DNA from 3 places in the Mesorhizobium sp. M7A.F.Ca.US.006.04.2.1 genome. Region 1 is predicted to be linked to each of the others. Evidence: predicted binding sites of a transcription regulator. Region 1 holds the regulator's gene; each other region holds the start of a gene.

What was found. The regulator PhoB, encoded in region 1, activates phosphate uptake and scavenging genes when phosphate is short. The targets are predictions, from matches to a motif close to TGTCATNNANCTGTCAT.
Region 2: a site for PhoB is predicted at 911-927, ahead of phnC (phosphonate ABC transporter ATP-binding protein). Genes of this name have one in related genera too.
Region 3: a site for PhoB is predicted at 1,108-1,124, ahead of EN925_RS09260 (LTA synthase family protein). Genes of this name have one in related genera too.

What each region holds. Positions count from the first base shown of each region.
Region 1 is NZ_RZQA01000559.1:878-3,077, reverse strand. It holds gene EN925_RS25160 (ROK family protein) at 1-450, shown strand, start outside; gene phoB (phosphate regulon transcriptional regulator PhoB) at 467-1,156, opposite strand; gene phoU (phosphate signaling complex protein PhoU) at 1,173-1,880, opposite strand; gene pstB (phosphate ABC transporter ATP-binding protein PstB) at 1,907-2,200, opposite strand, start outside.
Region 2 is NZ_RZQA01000032.1:4,325-6,524, reverse strand. It holds gene phnL (phosphonate C-P lyase system protein PhnL) at 1-18, shown strand, start outside; gene EN925_RS03385 (DapH/DapD/GlmU-related protein) at 15-632, shown strand; gene phnC (phosphonate ABC transporter ATP-binding protein) at 1,006-1,863, shown strand; gene phnD (phosphonate ABC transporter substrate-binding protein) at 1,956-2,200, shown strand, end outside.
Region 3 is NZ_RZQA01000120.1:6,301-8,500, reverse strand. It holds gene fabD (ACP S-malonyltransferase) at 1-885, opposite strand, end outside; gene EN925_RS09260 (LTA synthase family protein) at 1,163-2,200, shown strand, end outside.

The sequences.
Region 1 (2,200 bases):
GCCTATGCCGGCAATTATGCCATCTGGCGCAACGCGCGGCAGATGGGCGAGGATGCAGAACCCGTCGCCGATGTCAGCGACGCCGACATGCGCGCCCTGGCTGCCGCCGCCCGCGAGAGGGACGGACCGGAGCGGGAAGCCTACCGCAAGGCTGGCGAAGCGCTCGGCTACGGCCTCGGCAGCCTGTTCGCGCTGATCGATCCGGCCCCCGTCGCCATGGTCGGCGTCAGCGCCGCCGCCTTCGACCTGATCGAGCCGGCATTGCGGCAAGCGATTGCCCAGACCGCCGGCGGCCAGCATTCCAAGTCGATTTCCTTCGACACCGAGCCGAACGAACTGCCGCTGATCCGCGAAGGCTGCGCCATGCGGGCGCTGATCTTCGTCGATCAGGAGATTTTTGCGCCGGGCGTGCAGGCGAGATCCGGTCTCGGCGGCAAGAACGTGGCGTGAGTTCAAACGAGGGAGTTCAGTCCTCGCGAATGGCGTAACCCGCCCCACGGATGGTGCGGATGACATCGGGCATACGGCCGTTGTTGACCGCCTTGCGCAGCCGGCCGACATGCACATCGACCGTGCGTTCGTCGATGTAGATCGTCTCGCCCCAGACATTGTCGAGCAGTTGGCTGCGCGAGAACACGCGGCCTGGATGGCGCATCATGAATTCAAGCAGGCGGAATTCCGTCGGCCCGAGCCGGATTTCGCTCTTCTTGCGATAGACACGGTGCGATTCGCGATCGAGCACGATATCGCCGACCTTGAGCACGCTGGACAGCACTTCCGGCTTGGCCCGGCGCAGCAGCGCCTTGACCCTGGCCATGAACTCCGGCGTCGAGAAAGGCTTGACCAGATAGTCGTCGGCACCGGTCGAGAGGCCGCGCACGCGGTCGCTTTCCTCGCCTCGCGCGGTCAGCATGATGATCGGCAGCCGCTCGGTCTCGGGACGCATCCTTAGCCGGCGGCAGAGTTCGATACCGGAAACCGCAGGCACCATCCAGTCGAGCACCAGAAGGTCTGGAACGTTCTCCTGCAGCCGGATTTCGGCCTCGTCGCCGCGCGTCACCACCTCGACCTGGTAACCTTCGGATTCGAGATTGTAGCGGAGCAGCACGCCTAGCGGCTCCTCATCCTCCACCACCATGATGCGTGGCGCGATCATCGGCTGGTCACCCCTGTCATGCCGCTGGCGCGGACATTGCCGTCTCGTCCTGCTTCGGACGATTGGCTGGCAACTGCGTGCCGGTCAAAACATAATAGGCATTTTCGGCGATGTTGGTCACGTGGTCGCCGATCCGCTCGAGGTTCTTGGCGCAAAACAACAGGTGCGTGCACGCCGTGATGTTGCGCGGATCTTCCATCATGTAGGTCAGCAGTTCGCGGAACACCGATGTGTATTTGACGTCGATGCGTTCATCATTGTTTCTGAGCGTGGCAAGCGCTGCCGCGTCAGCGGCGGCATACTCGTCGACGACCCCCTGCACCTGGATCAGCACCAGCTGCGCCATCGCGTCGATCGAATGCGAAAGGTCGTGCGGCGTGACGCTCAGCCCGACAGTGCCGACGCGCTTGGCGATGTTCTTGGCAAGGTCACCGATGCGCTCGAGGTCGCCGGCCATGCGGATCGAACCGACTACCGCACGCAGATCGTTGGCCATTGGCTGGCGCTTGGCGATCAGCGTGATAGCACGATCGTCCAGCTCGCGCTGGCGTGCATCCATGATGGCGTCGTCGGAAACCACCCGCTGCGCCAGCGCATTGTCCGAATTGAGCAAAGCCCTGGTCGAGCCACCGACCATCGAGCGGGCGAGATCGCCCATGTCGCGGATCAGCTGGCTGATCTGCTCCAGATCCTCATCGAAAGATGCGACGGTATGTTCACCCATGATCTTCGTCCCTCATATGCCAGAGATCAGCCGAACCGGCCGGTGATGTAGTCCTGGGTGCGTTTGTCGTCGGGGGTGGTGAACATCTTGTCGGTGGCGCCCTCCTCGACCAGATAGCCAAGATGAAACATCGCGGTGCGCTGCGACACGCGCGCTGCCTGCTGCATCGAATGGGTGACGATGACGATCGTATAGTTCTGACGCAGTTCGTCGATAAGTTCCTCGACGCGAGCGGTGGCGATCGGGTCGAGCGCCGAACACGGTTCGTCCATCAGGATCACCTCGGGTGACACGGCGATGGCGCGTGCAATGCACAGGCG
Region 2 (2,200 bases), on a different contig from region 1:
GGAAAAATCGCCGCATGACCAGGAAATTATCCGAGACGCCGTTGATCCATCCGACGGCGGAGGTGCAGAACTCGACGCTCGGCCGTTGGACCGAGATCGCCGACCGCAGCCGGGTCTCGGAAAGCGAACTCGGCGACTATTCCTACATGATGCAGGACTGCGCCGTCTGGTGCGCGACGATCGGCAAGTTCGCCAACATCGCGGCCAGCGTGCGCATCAACGCCACCAACCACCCGACCTGGCGGCCGACGCTGCACCATTTCACCTATCGCGCCTCCGATTACTGGGACGATGCCGAGCACGAGAGCGAATTCTTCGCCCAGCGCCGCGCCAAGCGGGTCACCATCGGCCACGACACCTGGCTCGGTCACGGCTCGACCATCCTGCCCGGCGTCACCATCGGCGATGGCGCCGCGGTCGGCGCCGGCGCTGTCGTCTCGAAAGATGTAGCGCCCTATAGGATCGTCGCCGGCGTGCCGGCAAAGCCGATCCGCGAGCGCTTCGATCGCCGCACGGCCGAACGCTACCAGGCGCTGGCCTGGTGGGACTGGGACCATGCAAGGCTGCGGGCCGCGTTGGATGACTTCCGGGAGCTCGAGGCCGAGGCGTTCTTGGAGAAATATGGCGGATAGCGACGCCAGGAACGGGCTGTCACTGACGCTGGGCAGCGGGGGCAAACCGCCCCCGCCCCTGCTATCCGCATGACGTGCCTCTCGACACCGGCATCGACGCCATGACGGCCCTTGTCTGGAACGCCTGAAGGACGGCCTCGCCATCGCCGGCGCGCGACGGGCGAGTATATGCGCATCAAGTGGTGCCGTCTGGCCACCGGCGCCAGCTCGCCAGGCCTGCATTCCACATCACCTTCGACTGCTGATCCTGGGCCGGCCGCAGACTCCGGCCTGTGGAGCGTAACAAAACTGACATCAACGCGACACGGCAGGTTCATGTGGCTGCGCTAGGCGAATGCCTGACGATCAATGGTCCGGACTGGAACCTGCCGCCATGCCAGCAAATTCCGCCACGCTCGAAATCCGCGGTGTCACCCGACGATTTGGCAAGAACACTGCCGTCAGCGACATCAACATCGCGATCCCGCAGGGTCAGATGGTTGGCGTCATCGGCCGTTCGGGCGCCGGAAAATCGACCCTTCTTCGCATGATCAACCGTCTCATCGATCCCAGCCAGGGGTCGATTTTTTTTGACGGCGCCGAGGTCTCGAAACTGAGCGGTTCGCCGCTGCGGCGCTGGCAGCGTGACTGCGCCATGATCTTCCAGCAGTTCAACCTGGTGCCGCGCCTCGACGTGCTGACCAATGTGCTGCTCGGCAAGCTGAACCACCGCTCGACCATCACCAACCTGTTCGGCATGTTCTCCCGCGCCGAATGCGCCGAGGCGGTCGCGGCACTCGAGCGGCTCGACATCGCCCGCACCGCCCTGCAGCCCGCCGGCACCTTGTCGGGCGGCCAGCAGCAGCGCGTCGCCATCGCTCGCGCCATGATGCAGCAGCCCAGAGTGATCCTCGCCGACGAGCCGATCGCCTCGCTCGACCCGCTCAACGCCAAGGTGGTGATGGATTCGCTGCAGGACATCAATTTGCGCGAAGGCATCACCGTCGTCACCAATCTGCACACGCTGGACACCGCCCGGACCTACTGCAACCGCATCATCGGCATGGCTGCCGGCAAGGTCGTCTTCGACGGCCCGCCGGAAGAGCTCAACCGCGAGGCGGTGCGCCTCGTCTACGGCGCCGACAGCAATGGCCAGGAAATCTCCGAGGCCATCACCTCGACCAGCGTTGCCTTCAGCCGAAAGATCGCCGCATCCGCCGGACCGCTCGAGCCCGCATTCCCGGGATATTGAGAGCGGTTGGGATCGCCAGCCCGCGTCAAGGGCACCTGTCAAAATCGATAACGCTGCCGGCGCGGGGCCGGAACCTACAGGAGAAATATCCAATGTTCAGGAAGATGGTCTTTGGCGCCGTTTCGGTGCTCGCCATGGCGACCAGCATGGCCCATGCCGCCGACATGAAGGAATTTCGCGTCGGCATTCTCGGCGGCGAAAACGAATCCGACCGGCTGCGCAACTACCAGTGCCTCGCCGACCATCTGAAGGCCGAATTCGGCTTCGAAAAGGTCTCGCTGTTCCCCGCCGCCGACTATGACGGCGTCATCCAGGGCCTGCTCGGCGGCACGCTCGA
Region 3 (2,200 bases), on a different contig from region 1:
GGCGATGTCGCGGTTGATGCGCCGCGCCAATCCCGAAAGCACCTTGCCGGCGCCAATCTCGTAAAGCGTGGTGACGCCATTTGCGCCGAACCACTCCACGGTCTCGCGCCAACGTACGCGGCCGGTTATCTGCTCGACCAGGCGGCGGGCGATCTCGTCCGGATCGCTGGTCGGGCTGACCGTGACATTGGAGAGGACGGGAACGACCGGCGCATTCTTTGTCACACCGGCGAGTGCGTCGCGCATGACGTTCGCGGCCGGCGCCATCAGCGCCGAATGGAAGGGCGCGGACACCTGCAGCATCAGTGCGCGCTTGGCGCCTTTCTCAGTGCACAGTTTCGCCGCCAGTTCGACCGCGGCCCTGGCGCCGGAAATGACCAGTTGGCCGCCGCCATTGTCGTTGGCGATCTGGCAGACGGAGCCTTTGGCGGCTTCCGCGCAAGCGGCTTCGACATCGGCCTGTTCCAATCCGATGATCGCCGCCATGGCGCCCTCGCCGGCCGGCACCGCCGCCTGCATGGCATTGCCGCGGATGCGCAGCAGCCTGGCGGCATCGGCAACCGAAACGAAGCCAGCGGCCGCGAGCGCCGAATATTCGCCCAGCGAATGACCGGCGACATAGGCGACCTTGCCTTTCAGCGAGAAGCCGCGCGATTCCAGCGCCCGGATCGCGGCCAGCGACACCGCCATCAGCGCCGGCTGCGCGTTGGCGGTCAGCATCAACGTCTCTTCCGGCCCTTCCCAGATCAGCTTCGACAGGTTTTCGCCGAGCGCGTCGTCGACTTCCTGGAAAATTCTGCGCGCCTCGGGAAAGGCCTCGGCGAGATCCTTGCCCATGCCGACTGCCTGGCTGCCTTGTCCAGGAAAGGTGAATGCAACGGCCATGCGCGGGCTCCCAAGGGCTGGTTTTGCTTGCCTGATAGACGAGTTTTTCTTGCCTGTGACGCAAGGCAGGCCGCCAAGTCAAGCCCGGTTCGACCCTGCTCGACGGCAGCTTCATCCGCCGAGTGCCTGTTCCGAAAGGCTTTTTGGCGATCACTCCTGATGAAAACCGCTCACGATTCGTTTGCTGGCTCTTCTTATTTTGGCCACAGGCGCTAGCTTTGCGTGACAATTCCATGACAATCGAGTGACGTGCTTGTCGCTGGGTGGGGAAGTTAAAGTGGCAAAGAGTTACAAACGCGCCGGCAAGGCCGCGCCACAGTTCCTGGAAGACGACCCCTCCACCGGCTATCTGCCGGGCAGGAGATGGCCGGTCGTGCGCTATGGGCTGATCAGCCTGGCGATCGCCGCCGTCCTGGTGTTTGCCATCGAACTGATCGTGCGCGGCGACTTTGCCGGCACGGTCTCCTTCTTCCTGCAGCCGCTCAAGCCGGGCTGGACCACCATCGTCGTGTTCGCGCTGATCCTGATCGGCCTCGATGCGGTGCTGGGCCGCAGCCATCAGAGCCTGATGATCGTCGCGCCGCTGACGCTATCGCTTGCCTTCGTCGGCCACCAGAAGTCGCATTATCTCGGCGATCCGCTCTATCCGACCGATTTCCTCTATGCCCGCCAGATCTTTGCGCTGTTGCCGCTTTTGGTGCGCGACCGGCCGATGACCGCGCTCGCCATGGTCGTCGGCATCGTCGCCGGCCTGTCGCTGCTCGTCTATGGCTGGCGGATGTGGCGCCGCAAGGTTCCCGCACTCAGCCGCAAGGGACGCCTTGCGCGGCTGACGCTGGCAGTGCCGCTGCTCGCCTTCTTCGTTTCGATCATGGACTATGCCACCTTCTCCTGGACCAGGGACCGGTTGCAGATCATCCCGATCATGTGGGACCAGAAGGAAAACTATGCCTCCAACGGTTTTGCGCTGGCCTTTGCGCTCAATGTGCCGATGGCGCATGTCTCTGCGCCGCCGGGCTATTCCGACAAGGCGATCGCGGCGATCGCCAGGCCCGATGTGACCGCCTCGGTGCCGGCCGAGAAGCCTGACATCATCATCGTCATGAGCGAGTCCTTCTGGGACCCGACCAAGCTGCCCGGCGTCACCATCACGCCCGATCCGATCCCCAATGTGCGGGCGCTGCGCTCCGGCTCGATGTTCTCGCCGGAGTTCGGCGGCATGACCGCCAATATCGAGTTCGAGGCGCTGACCGGCTTCTCCAACGCGTTCCTGCCGGCCGGCAGCATCCCCTACCAGCAATATGTGCGCACGCCG